4 regions of the Pseudovibrio sp. JE062 genome follow, and region 1 is predicted to be linked to each of the others. Evidence: riboswitches for the same ligand, from Rfam matches in the RefSeq annotation. Region 1 holds a riboswitch; each other region holds the start of a gene.

Region 1 (4,549 bases):
TTCAGCATCCACCATGAGCGGCTTGCCCATGAAGGTGAGGAGCTTCTGAAGGGTCTCGATCAATTTGACGCCGAAGATTGGTGCAGCAGATACAAGCAGAACGGCATCCTTGCCGCGAAGGGATCGCTGAAGGTCAGTGACAGCTTCCCAGTCCAACAAGCCTGAAGGCAAATATCCTGCCCGTTCTGATCTCCATCTGCGTGTGCGGGTGTCCAGAACCAACAGTGGCGGGTCCAGCTCCCAGTGGTAGTCCCAATTCTCAAAGCCAAAGAGATGATCCAGAAACTCATCGTAGGCGCTTGTGCCAGGGATCTTGAAGACCTCAGTCATCTCATCCAGCAGTCCACCTGCGAAGGCTTCCGGTTTGTTGCCCCAGCCCTGATTGAGCATGTAGGCGCACAGTGCATTACCGATGATGCGGCGGGAGAACGGGTGACCGTAGGCGGTCTCTTCCCAATCACGATTGAGGTTCCAGTCGTCCGTGACATCGTGATCATCAAAGATCATCGCGACAGGCAAATGCGCAAAGAGCCTTCGGACCTGACTGAGGCCTAAGACAAAGTCCTTCAGGATTTCCTGCTCAGTCTCATAAAGCTCTGTTTCTTCAGGTGTTAGACCCTCAGGTTTATCTGTCTCAACCAAATCCCATGCAGCAGGAGACCAGACGAGCAAATACATTGCCAGAAATTCAGCTAGTGTAATCAGGTGGTTGTGAGCATGGTCAGCTGTAAAAATCGGCTTTTCGACGCCGCCAAACAAGACAACCCAGAGCTTCCGGTTCTTTTCCAGATTGGGCAGAAACTTCTCACGCCGATAGTAGGTATCACCATGGCTATACAGATCTGACGCAGCATCAGGGATCTTGCTTTCCAAGCCGCTCAACTGCTCTTCTGTAATGCCAAGCTTTTCGATGAGCGAATGGATTGCTCGCAGCATTGGACCAGCTACATCATCTGAGTAAATCTGGTCACCGCTCATCACCAGTGCAGCAGGCCATTTCTCCTGATCAACCTTGGTCCCACCATTCGTGGCAATATGCTTAGCCAGGAACTGATCTGCAGCGACCAAGCCGTCACCTGATTCGTGGTGAGGTTTACGGCAGGAGCCATGCAGAAGCGAAGACACTTTGGAGCTGAGAAGGAAGCCGGGAAGCGATTGACCTTCATAACAGAGATCAGGTGCCCAAGCCGCGTGATCTTGCCAGCCTGCCGCCTCATCATCTGCCATACGCAAAGATAGGCGATAGTTGACCCAGACATCCTGTGGCAGTGGCTGATGAAGCGGAAGGTCAATCAACAGGTAATGAAGGTGCGTGCCTGCTGAAATCAGGTTCACCTCTGCCTGCTTTTTGGAAAGCTCATAGGTTTGCGGATCACCGCCTTGGGGCAGTAGCTCCAGCTTTACATCTGCCGGTGCGCGAACAGCGAGCCAGAAGGTTAAACGGGTGGTTTCTAATCGCCGCAGAATAGGGCCGGCAAGAACAGACGGGAGAGAAGAGGTTTCAGGCATTCGTTGATATTATTAGTTGCGATATCCAGAAGTGAAATTCTTAGGTGAGAGATAGGTGCGCAAACCTCAAAATCCAATAAGGGCCAACAACTCCCCCTCTCACCCAAGCCAAATTACAGAAGATTTCTGAACCTCACCTGAACCGAACCTGCCTTGACAGGCCCTTCTAATAGGTCTAGCAAAAACACGTATGCAGGGGAGTCTCACCTAGGAGACTGAGAGGCTGACAGAGCGCAAGCTCGGCGACGCGACCCTTTGAACCTGACCCAGTTGATACTGGCGTAGGAAGCACGGGTCGCGCGTCCTGTTATCAGGAGTATTGTATCCACCGCGCCCCACTCAGCAGGAGATCTTCCTGCGGTTTCCCAGCCAAAACTCATCTGGTGTCTTTCGAGTTATGAACTTGAGGAGCACCATTATGACTAGCCCAAAGCCATCCATCACCACAGGCTCCTTGCCTGCATCACGCAAGATCTACGTGAATGGCAATCTGCATGAAGACGTGCGCGTCCCAATGCGCGAAATCAGCGTCCATCCAACAGCAGGCGAACCACCGTTGCCAGTCTATGACAGCTCCGGCCCCTACACTGATCCTGCTGTTACAACCAGTATTTCCGAAGGTCTGCCAACAGTACGGCGCAAGTGGATCAAGGCTCGCGGAGATGTGGAAACCTATGAAGGCCGGGAGATTAAGCCGGAAGACAATGGCTTTGCACAGGGCGAGCGATTGGTTGCCGAGTTTCCGGTGAAGCCGCAGCCGCTGCGTGGCAAGGACGGGAAGTCTGTGACGCAGTTGGCTTATGCCCGCGCAGGCATCATAACGCCGGAGATGGAGTTCGTTGCTATCCGCGAGAACCAGATGCGTGAGGCCGTTGCCGAGGAACGTTCCGGCAATGACTGGGGAGCGAGCATTCCTGATTATGTGACGCCGGAGTTTGTTCGGGACGAAGTAGCGGCAGGTCGTGCAATTATCCCCTCCAACATCAATCACCCAGAGAGCGAGCCAATGATTATTGGCCGGAACTTTCTGGTGAAGATCAACGCCAATATGGGTACGTCCGCAGTCACCTCTTCCATGGAGGAGGAAGTGGACAAGATGGTCTGGGCAATCCGTTGGGGCGCGGATACGGTGATGGACCTCTCAACAGGTCGGAACATTCACAACACCCGCGAGTGGATCATCCGCAACAGTCCGGTGCCGATTGGGACGGTTCCGCTTTATCAGGCGCTAGAGAAGGTGAATGGCATTGCTGAAGATCTGACTTGGGAGATCTTCCGTGACACGCTGATTGAGCAGGCTGAGCAAGGGGTTGATTATTTCACCATCCACGCTGGCGTGCGTCTGCACATGGTGCCGATGACCGTTAATCGTGTGACAGGCATTGTTTCTCGTGGCGGCTCCATCATGGCCAAGTGGTGTCTGCATCATCACAAGGAAAGCTTCCTTTATGAGCACTTTGCTGAGATCTGCGATATCTGTCGCCAGTATGATGTGGCTTTCTCCCTTGGTGATGGTTTGCGTCCAGGTTCCATTGCGGATGCGAATGATGAGGCTCAGTTTGCTGAGCTGGAAACGCTTGGTGAGCTGACCAAGATTGCTTGGGCCAAGGATTGTCAGGTGATGATCGAAGGTCCGGGCCATGTAGCCATGCATAAGATCAAGGAGAACATGGATAAGCAGCTGGAATGCTGCCATGAGGCTCCATTCTACACACTTGGCCCTCTCACCACAGATATCGCTCCCGGTTACGATCACATCACCTCTGGCATTGGCGCGGCGATGATTGGGTGGTTTGGCTGTGCCATGCTTTGTTATGTGACGCCGAAGGAGCATCTGGGGCTGCCCGACCGAGATGACGTGAAGACTGGCGTGATCACCTACAAGATTGCCGCTCATGCTGCTGATCTTGCCAAGGGATTGCCGGGTGCTCAGCGACGAGATGATGCACTATCCCGTGCGCGCTTTGAGTTCCGTTGGGAGGATCAGTTCAACCTGTCCCTCGACCCAGAAACAGCCCGCAACTTCCATGATGAGACCTTGCCGAAGGATGCGCACAAAGTGGCGCATTTCTGCTCTATGTGTGGGCCAAAGTTCTGTTCTATGCGGATTTCTCATGACATTCGGGCTGATGCTCAGAAAGAAGGCATGGAAGCGATGGCGGCCAAGTTCCGTGAAGGTGGTGAGCTTTATCTTCCATTAGCGGAGGCGGAGCAGTGATTACGATTGCAGGAGCTGGCCTTGCAGGGCTGGCTTCCGCCTATGAACTGGCAAAGCGTGGTGCATCTGTCACCATCTTCGAGAGGGCAGAAAAGCCCGGAGAAAACAGCGTTGCCCGGTTCGCAGGCGGTATGCTGGCCCCTTATTGCGAGCGGGAAAGTGCGGAAGAGAATGTCATCACGCTCGGATGCAAAGCAGCTGATTGGTGGGCTGAGGTCACACCCGTTACACGGCATGGAACACTTGTGGTCGCACCACCGCGAGATCAGGCAGAACTGACACGGTTTGCACGACGGACGTCCCATTTCGATGAAGTTGATGGGCAGGTAATCCCTCAGATTGAACCGGCTTTAGAAGGCCGGTTTGAGCGAGGGCTTTTCTTCAAAGAAGAGGCTCATCTTGATCCACGGCAGGCGCTTGTTGATCTGACAAAGGCTGTCGAGAAGCTTGGCGTGGAGATCCGCTATGGCACTGACGCACCCTCGCAGGTTGACCTCAACTGCACGGCTATGGCAGCTGGTCTGCCTGACTTGCGGGCTGTGCGTGGTGAGATGGCGGTTTTGCAATGCCCGGAGGTTGAGCTGTCTCGTGTCATCCGCCTTATACATCCGCGTATGCCGCTTTATCTGGTACCGCGTACCGATGGTCTGTTCATGATTGGAGGCACAATGGTGGAGAGCAACTCAGACCGGCCGCCTACACTCAGATCTCTAACTGAGATGATGAGTGCGGCCTTTGCTATTCACCCGGCCTTTGCAGAGGCAAGTGTGGTGGAAATCGGCGCAGGCTTGCGACCTGCTTTCCCTGACAACCTTCCTCGTC
Region 2 (4,549 bases), on a different contig from region 1:
GGGTCACTGTCCCTTCAGACCAGATGGGAGCACCTTGCGCCGGTGACATCCGTTCCATTCCCGCAGAAAGTGAGCTTTCACTGTCGATCAGGAACTGCGCTGAAGTAACAACTTCATCGCCAGCCTGCAGACCTTGCAGGATCTCTGTCCGGCTGCCTTCACCAAAACTACCGGTCAAACCGGGGGTCACGATACGGGGCTGAAAGGTGCCTTCCTCCGTTTGCAGGATTACCCGTTCAGACATACCTGTGCGGATCAATGCGCTGGTGGGAATGGTGATTGCATTTCGCGTTTCAGAAGGAATGATCGTGACGCGGCCAAACATGTTGGGACGTAAGAAGCCCTTGGAGTTATCGAAATGCAGCCGAACAGGCAGTGTACGGGTGACAGAGTCCAGCTCCGGATAGATGTAGTCAATCCGTCCATCCAGCACTTTTCCGGGCAAATGCTCAAAGCTGGCCAGCACTTCGCTGTTCGGGCTTAACCGGGCAATATCCTGCTCAAACACATCCACCATCAGCCAGACAGAAGACAGGTCTGCAAGCGTCAAGGCAATGGAATCTGGCTGTAGGTACATGCCATCCGCTGCTTCCAGTGTGGTCACCACACCCGATTGCGGCGCAAAAACCTTGAAGACATCCGCAGGCTTGCTAGCCCGGGCCATCTGATCAATCTGAGCGGTATCGATACCGTAGTTCTGAAGCTGGATACGGATGTTTTGCTCAGCGGCTCTATCACCTCCTCGCACCGCTCTGATCAGATCAGCACTGGCAACCGTCACTTCCGGTGCGTAGACAGTAAAAAGCAGGTCTCCCTTTTCAACGGGATCACCGACCGCGCGAATGTTGAGTTTCTGGATCCATCCTTCGGTCCGCAGATGAACCTGACTGGAACGGTGCTCATCATAGCCAACAAAGCCAACGCTTTCGATTTTCTGAGAAATCGGCTCCACACTGGCAATCGCTGTACGGACACCAATCGTATTGATGACACTCGGTGAAAGCGTCACACCAGTCCCATTTGGCTGCGTTTCCTCGCCAGCATAAACAGGGATGAGATCCATACCCATGGGAGACTTACCGGGTTCATCGCGCCGGAAGTTCGGATCCATAGGCGCAACCCAATACAGTATCTCTTTGTCAGTGCCACCAGAACTTCCCGAAGTCCAATCTACTGAACTGCCAAGAAAAATTCCAAGCCCAGCCGAGACACTCGCAACAACCGCAAACCCAACCACAACAGCGTACTTACTACGCATCGGTCCTGTCCTGCTCTACCAATCACGGGTCCAACCTGAAGCAACCCGCCAGCATCCGAAAACACCAACACCACTCCAAGCCCTCACCATTACGCCGCTTTTTGCTGACATAACGCAGCACAAAACAGCTTAGAGCCGAACATGATAATCGTTCCAGTTACTGGAAGGTCAAGTGTTCTTGTTAATCTCAATTTTGTTAGCTCTTCAACTTGCTGCTTACAGTTGCGCTGCTCTTCTTTTCCAGTTAAGAACCGCTTGACCTCGGGGTGCGCGCTTTTGTCGTGCTGAGATGCCAGATTGGCGAACCCGTTGAACCTGAACCGGCTAGAACCGGCGGAGGGAAGGGTACCGGTTTCATCCATCCTTGCCCTCTCGCCGCAATGGAGGATGACTTGAAACATCTGTTAATTGCTGCGGGATTACTCACTGCAACATCGGCAATGGCTGCCGAAAAACCAGAACTCACCGTTTACACCTATGACAGCTTCGTTTCCGACTGGGGCCCAGGCCCTAAAGTGGAAGAAGCATTTGAAGCGATCTGCGAATGTGATCTGAACCTAGTTGGTGTTGAAGATGGCGCAGCGCTGCTTTCCCGCCTTCGTCTTGAAGGCAACAACACCGATGCAGATGTTGTTCTGGGGCTGGATACCAATCTGATTGAGACAGCCAAAAAGACCGGTCTGTTTGCACCGCATGCCGTTGAAGCGAAGTACACTCTGCCGGTGGACTGGGCAGATGAGACCTTTGTGCCTTACGACTGGGGCTATTTCGCTTTTGTGCATAAGAAGGGCGCAACGGTTCCTTCCAATTTCCGTGAGTTGGCTGAGAGCGACACCAAAATCCTCATTCAGGATCCACGCTCCTCCACTCCGGGCCTTGGCTTGCTGCTTTGGGTGAAATCTGCTTATGGTGACGAAGCTGCAGATATCTGGGCAGGGCTTTCCGACAATATCGTGACTGTTACCAAAGGCTGGTCTGAAGCCTATGGTCTCTTCCTTGATGGGGAAGCGGACATGGTGCTCAGCTACACCACGTCTCCGGCTTATCATCTGATTGCCGAAGAAGATGACAGCAAAACCACCGCTGCATTTGATGAAGGCCATTACATGCAGGTGGAAGTGGCAGCGAAACTTGCAGGTACCGATCAGCCGGAGCTGGCAGACAAGTTCCTGAACTTCATGGTTTCTGACGCTTTCCAGAGCATCATTCCAACAACCAACTGGATGTACCCGGCAGTTACACCTGCAAGCGGTCTTCCAGCAGGTTTCGAAACCTTGCAAACACCTGAAAAGGCTTTGCTGCTTGCACCTAAAGATGCAGTTGCTGCACGACGTGAGGCTCTGCCGGAATGGCTCGAAGCGCTCAGCCAGTAAGCTCGCTTCCCGGAGTTGCCGCGGCATTGCTCGTCGCGGCACTCATTCTTGGCACGCTGGCTGCTGTTGCGCTGCGTGCCGAAGCCGGGCATGGTTTTTCTTTGTCAGACTGGGCGGCACTTAAGTTTACGCTCACACAAGCCGTGCTTTCAGCCGTGATCAGCGTAGGGTTGGCGGTGCCTGTTGCACGCGCGCTGGCACGCCGCCGGTTTAAGGGCCGCAGCCTGTTGATCGCCTTGCTTGGCGCCCCGTTTATCCTTCCGGTTATTGTCGCCATTCTTGGCCTGTTACAGGTGTTTGGACGTTCCGGTTGGATATCAGAAGTACTGGTTTATTTCGGTGCATCTCCCATCCGTATCTATGGCCTGCACGGTGTTGTGCTGGCTCATGTGTTCTTCAACCTGCCATTGGCAACGCGCCTCATATTGCAGGGATGGCAAGAGGTGCCATCGGAGCGTTTTCGCCTTGCGGCTCAGTTGGGGTGTGACGGCTGGTCTTTGTTCTGCCTGATCGAGCTTCCCATGCTCAAGCGCATTCTTCCCGGCGCACTTGCCGTGATTTTTGCTATTTGTCTCACTAGTTTTGCCGTTGCACTCACCCTTGGTGGAGGTCCCCGCGCTACGACGATTGAATTGGCGATTTATCAGGCCTTTACCTATGATTTTGACCTTGGACGTGCAGCACTTCTCTCTGCCCTGCAATTGGCGCTGACAGCCGCAGCAGCCTTTGCAGCTCTGAAGCTTTCCCAAGGTGAAGGCTTTGGTGCGGGATTAGACAGAGCCATCCAGCGCTGGGATGGTGGTGCGCCTATCATCGATAGTTTCTGGATCATACTCGCCGCTGTCTTCCTGCTTCTGCCACTCAGCGCTGTTGCGCTTTCTGGTGTCGCAGGTCTTTTTTCTCTGCCGTTCATAGTGATCAAATCCGCATTGATCTCGGTAGGCGTTGCTTCAGCCAGCACAATCATTCTGTTGTTGCTTGCGTTGCCGATGGCTGCAGCCATTGCTGTTAGAAGGCACAGCCCTGTAGAACTTGCGGGCATCCTTGGCCTTGCTGCTTCTCCATTGGTGATCGGCACAGGGCTGTTCATCATCATCCGCCCCTGGGCAAACCCAACAGATCTCGCGTTACCTGTCACTGCGCTGGTTAACGCAGCCATGGCCCTGCCGTTCGCCCTGCGCATTCTGGTTCCAGCTGCAAAGGATACTGTTTCCCGTCATGGACGTCTGGCACTGTCTTTGAACATGGAAGGCTGGGTGTTCTTCACGCATGTCTTCATTCCGCGCATGAGGCCTCAGATTGGCTTTGCTGCAGGCCTCGCTGCTGCGCTTTCCATGGGCGATCTGGGTGTGATTGCTCTTTTTGCTGATCCTGAGATTGCAACACTGCCTTTGCAGATCTATCGCCTCATGGGTGCTTACAAGATGGGAGCGGCGGCAGGTGGCGCACTGTTGTTGCTGGTGCTTTCCATGTCTTTATTCTGGCTCTTAGACCGAGGAGGACGCTGGCATGCTGAAGCTTGAGTCTTGCATTATCGCCAATGGTGCTTTTCAGCTGCACGCAGATGTCAGCATAGAAGCTGGCAGCAGTGTTGCCGTGATTGGCCCCTCCGGTGCAGGCAAATCAACCCTGCTGGAAGCGATTGCCGGTTTCCGCCAGCTCTCAAAGGGGCACGTCTCATGGAAGGGGCAGAACCTGACAGAACTGGCACCGGGCAAGCGCCCAATCGCGATGTTGTTTCAGGATGGTAACCTCTTTCCGCACCTCACAGCTGAGCAGAACGCAGCACTTGGTTTGCGTCCAAGTGGTAAACTCTCAAAAGCAGAGCAGGCTCAAGTCGAAGCCGCACTGGAGCGGGTTGGTCTTGCTGGAATGGGAACGCGCAAGCCAGCTGAATTGTCTGGTGGTCAACAAAGTC
Region 3 (4,549 bases), on a different contig from region 1:
TAAAACCACCCCAGCTCCAAGTGCTCCGCAGCCGACAGCTCCTCCTGTTTCTGCGGCACCAACTCCTCCACCTGCTGACGACAAGCCAAAGGCTGACGCAAAGTCTGAAGAGCCTGCACGCGAAGAGCCAAAAGCACCTGCTGCCAAAGCGGATGTGTTTAAAGAAGCTGTTCGTGCAGCGCAGGATCTTGGCAATGCTGCTCACCAAGCCAATCAGATGGCGCGTGACCAGCTGCCTGAAGCTTCTAAAGAGCGCAAAGAGCCTGATCTTGGTTCCATGGGCGAGAGCGAGCCGAAAGAGCCTGCTGCTTCCTTGCCGACCAAAGGAGCTGTTGAGACCAGCGCTGAAGAGCGCGCCTGGGTTCCTGGCGAAGCTCGTCGCTCCAAGCTGGAGACCAAAGACAAGACCGCTCGCCGCGAGATTGACGAGCCTGCAAAGGTTAAGCCAAAGACAAGCCGTAAACCTGCTTCCTCCCGCAAGCCTGTGGTTGCACAGCGTGTAGGGGACGCGATTGAGCAGGAGGAAGGTCTGAAGCCTTCCAATACATCCGGCATTGTCGGCATGATTGTTATTATCCTGATCATTCTGGGTGTGACTGCAGGCGTTTACAGCCAGCGCGAGGCCATTCTCTCTTTGATCCTGCCAGCTGAAACCAGCGATACCGGAGAGCCAGAGAGCGCACCAACAGGTGAAGATGAACCACTTCGGGTTCAGCCTGAACGTGCGCCTAAGAAGAACACTGACCGTCTGTTGCCATCTGATGAAGGAGCTAAAGTTTCTCCAGATGCAACACCGGTGACGACAACCCGGATTACCCGGAACTCCTCCAGCGCCGCACCAACTGAAAGTGCACCTGCACCAACTGTTGTTCGCAGTGTCGATCCGGCACCTGCCACATCCTCTGATGACAGTTCTACTCCTCAGGTGCTGCCTGCCAAGGAGCCTGAGCCGCAGACAGCAGGTGTAGAGACGAACTCAGTTCCACCGGCAGAGACCATCGGCACCGAGTCCGAGATTTCTCCAGTGGCACAGCAGAGCATTCTTTATGAAGAAGCTTTGACACCGGGTGCAGCTGGTTCTGCTTCTCGTGGTAACGTGGTCTGGACGCTGGATGAGGTTAATGGAACCTCTGTCATCAAAGCTGTTGCGACGCTTCCATCCCGCAATCTCTCTGTCGAGATGACGCTGAAGCCGAACAGTGATCAGTCTCTGCCAGCAAGCCATCTGCTAGAGCTGAACTTCATCTTCCCGGAAGGGTTTGACGGCAAGGGTGTTGAGAAGGTGCCTGGCCTGATCCTGAAGAAGACTGAATCCGAAGCTGGTGATCCGCTTGATGGGGCTGCTGTGAAGGTTTCTGACACGCTCTTCTGGATTGCTCTTTCTGACAGCAATGAAGAGAAGGCAAAGAACCTGCAGCGTCTTGCTGAGCGTGAATGGATTGATGTTCCACTGCTGTACAACAGCGGTCGCCGCGCAATGCTGACCTTTGAAAAAGGGACAACTGGCAACAAGGTTGTCGCTCAGGCAATCAAGAGCTGGAAGTAATCTGTTTTCAGCAAGTTAGAGTGATTTTAGAAGGCCTTGGCTCTGTTGAAGCTGAGGCCTTTTTTCATGGCGTTGTCCCCTGGCCTCAGAAAATCTGCTTGCAAACTCCCGTAGAAACGCGCATGGTCCTGCCATTCCGAGGGGTGCTTTTCTTTCGAAAAGCTGAGATTGCGATGAGCTAAACCCTTTGAACCTGATCCGGGTAATGCCGGCGAAGGGACGGGACCTGAACCATTCTTCCCGGACCTCTATTTCTGCAGTTTGTAGTTGGAGATCCTGTGTCGAAAATTCCCAGAGAGCCAATCTGAGCTCCGTTCTTCCGCCTGTTTGTGATGCCCAATACCATTGTTGGGAAATAACATGCTGAAGCGAGCTTTAATACGAATTCTGCGAAGTCTTTTCGGGATTTTGCTGTTTGTCGCCATTTGGGCACTTGTGGTTTGGATTGGAGAGTTTCCTCCGTTTCTATTGCCAGGTCCGGCGGCGGTTTTTACCGCTTTTCTCAATCAAGGTGCTTTCTTGCTGCATCATGCAGGCATTACCGCCTATGAGACCGTTCTCGGTTTTCTCTTTGGCGTGAGTGCCGGGGCTTCGCTTGCAATACTGTTGTCGATGTCTCGCCGGGTGCGCCTGTTTCTGCTGCCTCCGATTGCAGCAACTCAATCTCTTCCTGTGTTTGCCATTGCGCCGCTTCTGGTGCTGTGGTTCGGCTTTGGGCTTGCTTCCAAGGTGGTGATGGCTGTGATTGTGATCTTCTTTTCCGTGACCTCAACGTTTTTTGACGGGTTACGGAGGACGGATCAGTCCTTGCTTGACCTTGGTAAGCTGCACGGTCTCAACCGCTGGCAAATGCTCCGTTACATCCGCATTCCTGCTGCGATGCCGTCTCTGGCATCAGGCATGCGGATTGCGGCGGTGTTCGCGCCGATTGGTGCGGTGGTTGGAGAATGGGTTGGTGCAAAGGGAGGGCTGGCTTTTATCATGTTGCAATCCAACGCACGCATGCAAACAGCGACCATGTTTGCAGCGCTGATCTTGCTTGCGGTGATGGTGTTGAGCCTGAGGGCAGTTGTTGAGTTCGCCACTTCTCGGATGATCTATTGGCAGAAAGAGATCTAGATCTCAGAGTATGAGGACGTAACCTTATGAAAAAACTAGGTATGCTGTTTGGCGCAGCGATGCTTGCGAGCACGCTTCAGGTGCAGGCTGCGGACAAGCTGACTGTGCTGCTCGATTGGTTTGCGAACCCGGACCATGCTCCGATTGTGGTTGCGAAGGCACGGGGCTTCTTCGAGAAGGAAGGGCTTGATGTTGAGCTGATTGAACCGGCTGATCCTTCCATGCCGCCAAAGCTGGTTGCAGCCGGGCAGGGGGATATTGCAATCTCCTATCAGCAGACGCTACATCCGCAGATCGATGAGGGTATGCCGCTGATGCGTATCGGCACGCTGGTCTCCACGCCACTGAACACGCTGATCGTGCTGGAAGATGGACCGATCAAGGAGATTGCAGACCTCAAGGGCAAGCGTATCGGCTACTCCACGTCCGGCTTTGAAAGCGCGATGCTGGGTAAGATGCTCTCCAATGCTGGCTTGAGTTCTGATGACGTTGAGCTGATCAACGTGAACTTTTCGCTCTCTCCTTCCTTGATGGCGGGACAGGTTGATGCGGTGATTGGTGGTTACCGTAACTTTGAGCTGAACCAGATGGAAATTGAAGGCGCGAAAGGTCGTGCGTTCTATCCGGAGGAGAATGGTGTGCCGGTTTATGATGAGCTGATCTACGTTGCTCACAAAGACAAGCTGGATGATCCACGCCTGAAGAAGTTCATCAGTGCGATTGAGGCGGCAACTGTTTATCTGCTGAACAACCCTCAAGACTCCTGGGAGAGCTTCCTTGAGGTCTACCCGAACCTTGATGATGAGCTGAACAAGCGCGCCTGGGCAGATACTCTGCCACGCTTTGCGAGCCGTCCGGCAGCTTTGGATATTGGCCGCTACGAGCGCTTTGCGAACTTCCTGATTGAGCAGGGGCTCATTAAAACAGCGCCTCCAGTGGAAACCTACGCGGTTGAACTGCGCTAACCGTTATAGGTCTAAACCAATTATTGAGCCTCCGAGTTTCGGGGGCTCTTTTTATTTGTAGGCCAAATGCCGTTATTGCGCTGCATCCTTCACCGCTTCGTGCTGCGCCAGATCACTGAGGATGTACTTCTCAAAAGCCGCATAGATGGCGTTGTACTCGCCGTCAGAGAGGGCTTTGCATTCGTCGAGCAGGGTGAGTGCTTTTTTCTTGTCGTTCTCCTCAAAGAGCGCGAAGACCATATTGCAATGGGTGTTTTTGAGTTTGAGGAAATTTTCCGAAAAAGCGAGGGATGGATCACCTAGTAACGCAAACGAACGCATTAAATAACGGCTGGTTTTGACAGGGATCGTCTCCAGCGTCGCGAGCTCTTGCATCTGGCCGCGGGTGGTCTCGCAGATGAGGAGACTGTGGCCTGCCTCCTTGCAGTGGCGGGCTAAATCATCAGCTAAATCAACGGGTTTGCCGAGTGGCGCATATCTGAAGTGGCGCCTTGTGCCGGTTTCTCCGAGCGTTGCCAGGCCTGTTGAGATGCCGATATCGAGCGTGACCGCGTGATCCGTCATATTTTTCTGGTTGAAGTTGAAGCGATCTTTGACATTAAAACGCTTCATCTGCTTCTGCATTTCAATCGCCGTCCGACATGCATGCGCTGCATGGAACGGATCATCCAAAGGGGCGTTCCAGTAGGCGCTTAGGCCCGAGGTATTCAGCGTATTTAATGTTCCATCGTGGATATGGACTTCATCCAAATGAGCGGTTTGGAAGCTGTTAGAGAAGCTTGCGAGATCCTGAGGGGAGAGACCTTCATAATATCGATGAAAGTGCCTCAGGCGGGTTGAGAGGCTCGTGATCTCACGTTGTTGACCTTCCAATGGCAGTTGCTCTGATTTTGTAAGCAACTTCTGCATCTGTTTGGGT
Region 4 (4,549 bases), 320 kb from region 1:
CAAAGCAGGCAGCTTTACTGACGGATCAGGATGTAACTGCGCGTCTTGTTGGGAATGGTTGGATCATGGTTCTCGGTCCGCACATAGGCCTGAATACGCTGACCCATTGGCCGTAGTTCAATATACTGAGCCTTAAAGAACCCACCGAACCGAAACGTCAACACACCAGAGAAACTCAACTGCCCCGCAGCCCAGCCCCATTTGCAGTCTCGGGGGGAACAGCTTGTAAAAGCACGGGCGCGAACCACCAGTTGGTTATCAATGCATTCGCCTTCCACCTCAATCTGAGAAAGCTCTTTCAGCCGTGCCTTTGGGTTCTCCCAGTTGCCCAGCTCTGCCATCTCAGATTTGCGGACTTCGCAGGCGGTTTGGGCTTGTCCTTCAGAGGCAAAGAAAGCGAATGTGCTGAACAGCGTGCACATGAACGTTGTTTGACTAAGCTTCATGACGAACGGCCCCCCGCCAGAAACGCACCTCAGAGGAAAACACTGGTGATGCGTTTAAAACAAAAGCTTGGAGCGATTTGCATGAACTCAATGAATGCACCAAACTTCAGTTCTCTCATATATCAATGTAGATGGGCTCTGTGAGGAGTAAATGCGTGTTTTATCCTATCACCCTAGGTCTTTTACGCTTTTGACGATTTCCTGAAGCTTGCGCGTAGCTTCCGCAGCACTGGGTGCCCCACAGATTGCTGAAATGACAGCAACACCATCAGCCCCAGCTTTGATCACTTGATCCGCATTGGCAAGAGAAATTCCGCCAATCCCAACAACAGGCAGCTGTGATTGAGCAGTTAAGCCAGCAAAGTTCTGCATCCCCACATCAGCTGCATCATCTTTGCTGTTGGTCGGAAAGCATGCGCCGATGCCGAGGTAATCGCAGGCTGCAATGTCCGCAGCGTCCAGCTCATCCTGAGTGCTCACCGACAGTCCAAGCAGCTTATCTGCCCCGATCAATTCCCGCGCTTTAGTGGCGTTCATGTCATCTTGTCCAACATGAACACCATCGGCATCAACGGCCAGCGCAACATCTACACGGTCATTGACGATCAAAGGCACATTGAGCGGTTTAAGCGCCTGCATCAGCCGTTCTGCCAGCTCAATCTGCTCTTTGGTGCTGCCAGTTTTATCGCGCAGTTGCACCACAGTAGCACCGTTTTGAGCGGCTGCGACTGCGATGTTGACGGGATCCTGGCCAGGGCAGTCTTGCGGCCCCAGCACTAGATATACGGAAAGATCAAGCAACGGCTTCATGCATCTCAACCCGAGCTGTTGCATTGAGGATATCACCGTTCAGCTGATAGAGACCATTGATGATATCCAACTGCAAACTTGCTGGTCCTGCGGTATCTTTCGCAGCAATCTCACCAGTTACACCGAGGAAAACCATTGCATCGACTGCAGCATCAAACGGATCATCGCAAACTGCGAGCGTTGCGCCAGTGAGGGCCGTTGCCGTGCAGCCGAGGCCAGTCACGTATGGCATCATCTTATCCCCGTTGGCGACTTCAGCAGTGCGCGTGCCGTCAGTGATGAAGTCGACCGGACCAGAGACAACAACCACAGCACCAGTCTGTTTCGCCAGCTCTTTCGCACCAGCCAGAGCAGTCTCAGAGCTATCCGTGCTATCAACGCCTTTTCCGCCTGCACCCTGACCGGCAAGTGCCATGATTTCAGAGGCATTACCGCGAATGACGCTCGGCTTATTCTCCAGCAATTCAGCAGCAAGTTTAGTGCGGAAGGTGAGGGCGCCGACAGCCACCGGGTCCAGCACCCATGGACGACCAGCCTTGTGAGCTGCAGCTGTTGCCAGCTTCATCGCCTCTGCTTGCGCAGGAGTAACGGTGCCTACGTTGACCACTAATGCCCCTGCAACACTTGCAAGTTCAGGGGCTTCCTCTGGTCCATCTACCATGGCAGGAGAAGCACCAATCGCCAGCAGGGCGTTGGCAGTGGTGTTCGCCACCACGATGTTCGTCATGTTATGGACGAGTGGACTGTTTTCACGAATTGCGGAAAGAGTTGCGCAAGCGCTTTCGACACGACCCATTTTTATCCTCGGTCTTGTTGTGCGAAAGAGAGCTGGTGTCAGGGCCTTGGCATATTGCCAGAAGAAACTGTCCCCCAACACGGTGTGAGTGCTCCCTTCGCTGGAATTATCCAGATCAGGTTCATCGAGTATGATCTCAGCCACGACACAAGTGCCGGGCACCCCGTTTCACAGCTCTGAACCTAAGGGGTCTGCCGGAGGAGATCAAGGCGATGTGGAGGAGGGGGACAACCTATCAACGGCGCGGATGTGCTTTGTCGTAGGCATCCAACAGCTGTGCACTGTTCACTTCCGTATAAATCTGCGTGGTAGAAAGGCTTGCGTGGCCCAAAAGCTCCTGAATGCTCCGCAAATCCCCGCCTTCAGACAGCAAATGCGTCGCAAAGGAATGGCGCAATGCATGGGGAGTAGCCGTATCCGGAAGCCCAAGTGCACTGCGGATTTTTTGCATGGCCAGCTGAATCATGCGAGCGTTGAGCGCTCCACCGCGAACACCGCGGAAGAGGGGCGAGTTCGCTGAAAGGTCATAGGGGCATTGATCTTTGTAAGCTTCAATAGCTTCAACGACCACAGGCAAAACCGGAACAAGCCGTTCCTTATTACCTTTACCGCGCACTTTCAAAGACTTATCGCCTTCTTTCGGTGCCGTCGCCGGTGTCAGAGACAACGCTTCAGAGATGCGAAGTCCGCAGCCGTACAGGAGAGTAAACACCGCAGCATTGCGCGCTTCAACCCAGGGAGTATCCTCGAAAGCCAGATCGCTGCTGACGATAGCTTTGGCCTCCTCAACGGGGATAGGCTTGGGTAAGCTGCGGGGAAGTCTCGGCGTACGCACCGCTGCAGCACCGGCCGCATTCACCTCGCCGCGCTCCTCCAGAAACGAGAGGAACGAGCGAATACCAGCCAGACCGCGAGCAAGCGTCCGCGTCTGCGCGCCGTCTTTCCGACGCGTTGCCAGAAAGCCGCGAAAGTCTTTTGGTTTCAACGACTCCAGATGCCGCAGAGCAACTGGCTCACCCTCATAGCTGGTCATGAAACGCAGGAACTGACGCGTGTCGCGCTCATACGCTTCCAGTGTCCGCTCAGCCAGTCGCCGTTCGGAGCCAAGATGATCAATCCAGTCTTCAATCGCTGCGGTAACATCTGGTTTGCAGATGATGAGTAAGTCTTCGCCGCTATCCAGGGAATTTGCCATTCGCCAAGTGTAAGCGCCAAATCTGGCTGAATGGTTACCAAAAGATAAACATTCACGCCTTTACGAAATGGCTGAGCAGATTTAGTCGATCACGATTGGTTCCCCGTGGTCGCTGATGATCCGGTCAATCTCCTGCCGTGCCGCCATCGCAAACCGTTTCTGGTTCTCCGTTGGGGCAACGGAATCCCCCAGAACAACGATATTCTCGTCATTAAACCGGTTCGCAGGGCCAGTGTAGTTGAAACTGCCAACAATCATGATGCTATCGTCAATCACCATAAGCTTATGATGCAGCTTGCCAATCCGGCTCGATCCGCGAACGAAGTGCAGATCAGCGCCAGCTTCTGCAAGAGGCTGCGTCGCGGCCCAATCCTGCCCGCCTTGCCGGGCGTCAAGAGCACCGCGCACCTGTCTTCCTGCTTCCATCAGCAGCAACATGGCATCATCAATGCCGGAGCTTTTGGAGAAGGTGAAGATCGCAAAGTCCACCCGTTCCTTAGCTTTCGTCATCTGTTTCGTGACTTCCATCTCCGGCGCATGGTCCGGCGCAAAGCAAACTTTCACGCGGATGTCGTCAACCACCACCTCTTTCGGTGTGTTTTCGGACTCATTCTCATCCACGCTGTAGCGGCCAAATCTTCCGCGTTTAATCTCCCTGAATTCCCGCTCAAAGATGTCAGCGACCTTCTCATCCTTGATGATAAGAAGATGGTTCAGATTGCGATGCGTGCCGGTCTCCGTGAAGTTTGTGGAGCCGGTCAGAACAGCATTGCCGTCACGAATGATGAATTTCTGATGGAATATCCGTGGGTTAAAATCCGTCCGTACCCACACTTTGGAACGCAGTAGCGCCGCATGAAGCTGGCGGTTCACCTCGTTCTCAACACGAGGGTCACTGGTATGCGGGTCATCCGCAGGCTCATCCACGCTTAGATAATCCGCCTCGGATACCACTCGCACCCGCACGCCGCGCCGTTTTGCGTTAATTATTGCGTTGGTTATGCGTTTATTGTCTATTTCTTGAATTGCTATGTCGAGACTTCGCACTGCAGCATCGATAAACGCAATAATCTCGCCCTCCAGATCATCCAGCGGATTATCCGGCAAATGATCGAGGACTGTTTTCGGACCAACGAGGAATTTCAGATTCTCGGTTTGAACTGCCATTGTACCCTCCCAGCGTCATAACATCTTACCCTAGGGTAGATGATGTGTCGGTACACAATTATGACGGTAGGAAGTGAAATTGATGGCGGGTTAGAAACCTACCGAGATAAGCGGGTTGGTGTTGCCCTGAATTTC

What was found. A riboswitch is a leader RNA that binds a small molecule or an ion and turns the genes downstream of it on or off. The one in region 1 is predicted to bind thiamine pyrophosphate.
Region 2: it holds a riboswitch for thiamine pyrophosphate, as region 1 does, so the genes downstream of both, thiB (thiamine ABC transporter substrate binding subunit) here and thiC (phosphomethylpyrimidine synthase ThiC) in region 1, are expected to answer to the same signal.
Region 3: it holds a riboswitch for thiamine pyrophosphate, as region 1 does, so the genes downstream of both, PJE062_RS20315 (ABC transporter permease) here and thiC (phosphomethylpyrimidine synthase ThiC) in region 1, are expected to answer to the same signal.
Region 4: it holds a riboswitch for thiamine pyrophosphate, as region 1 does, so the genes downstream of both, thiM (hydroxyethylthiazole kinase) here and thiC (phosphomethylpyrimidine synthase ThiC) in region 1, are expected to answer to the same signal.

What each region holds. Positions count from the first base shown of each region.
Region 1 covers NZ_DS996807.1:518,239-522,787, reverse strand. The annotation lists gene PJE062_RS09955 (peptide methionine sulfoxide reductase) at 1-1,509, opposite strand, end outside; TPP riboswitch at 1,694-1,814, shown strand; gene thiC (phosphomethylpyrimidine synthase ThiC) at 1,928-3,727, shown strand; gene PJE062_RS09945 (FAD-dependent oxidoreductase) at 3,724-4,549, shown strand, end outside.
Region 2 covers NZ_DS996815.1:116,184-120,732, reverse strand. The annotation lists gene PJE062_RS23125 (efflux RND transporter periplasmic adaptor subunit) at 1-1,258, opposite strand, end outside; TPP riboswitch at 1,511-1,617, shown strand; gene thiB (thiamine ABC transporter substrate binding subunit) at 1,639-2,631, shown strand; gene PJE062_RS23110 (thiamine/thiamine pyrophosphate ABC transporter permease ThiP) at 2,607-4,154, shown strand; gene PJE062_RS23105 (ATP-binding cassette domain-containing protein) at 4,141-4,549, shown strand, end outside.
Region 3 covers NZ_DS996812.1:324,051-328,599, forward strand. The annotation lists gene PJE062_RS20310 (hypothetical protein) at 1-1,546, shown strand, start outside; TPP riboswitch at 1,676-1,783, shown strand; gene PJE062_RS20315 (ABC transporter permease) at 2,066-2,665, shown strand; gene PJE062_RS20320 (ABC transporter substrate-binding protein) at 2,692-3,630, shown strand; gene PJE062_RS20325 (adenylate/guanylate cyclase domain-containing protein) at 3,703-4,549, opposite strand, start outside.
Region 4 covers NZ_DS996807.1:193,540-198,088, forward strand. The annotation lists gene PJE062_RS08425 (hypothetical protein) at 15-446, opposite strand; gene thiE (thiamine phosphate synthase) at 615-1,256, opposite strand; gene thiM (hydroxyethylthiazole kinase) at 1,240-2,052, opposite strand; TPP riboswitch at 2,128-2,228, opposite strand; gene PJE062_RS08440 (tyrosine recombinase XerC) at 2,288-3,247, opposite strand; gene PJE062_RS08445 (phospholipase D-like domain-containing protein) at 3,329-4,414, opposite strand; gene PJE062_RS08450 (endonuclease) at 4,505-4,549, opposite strand, start outside.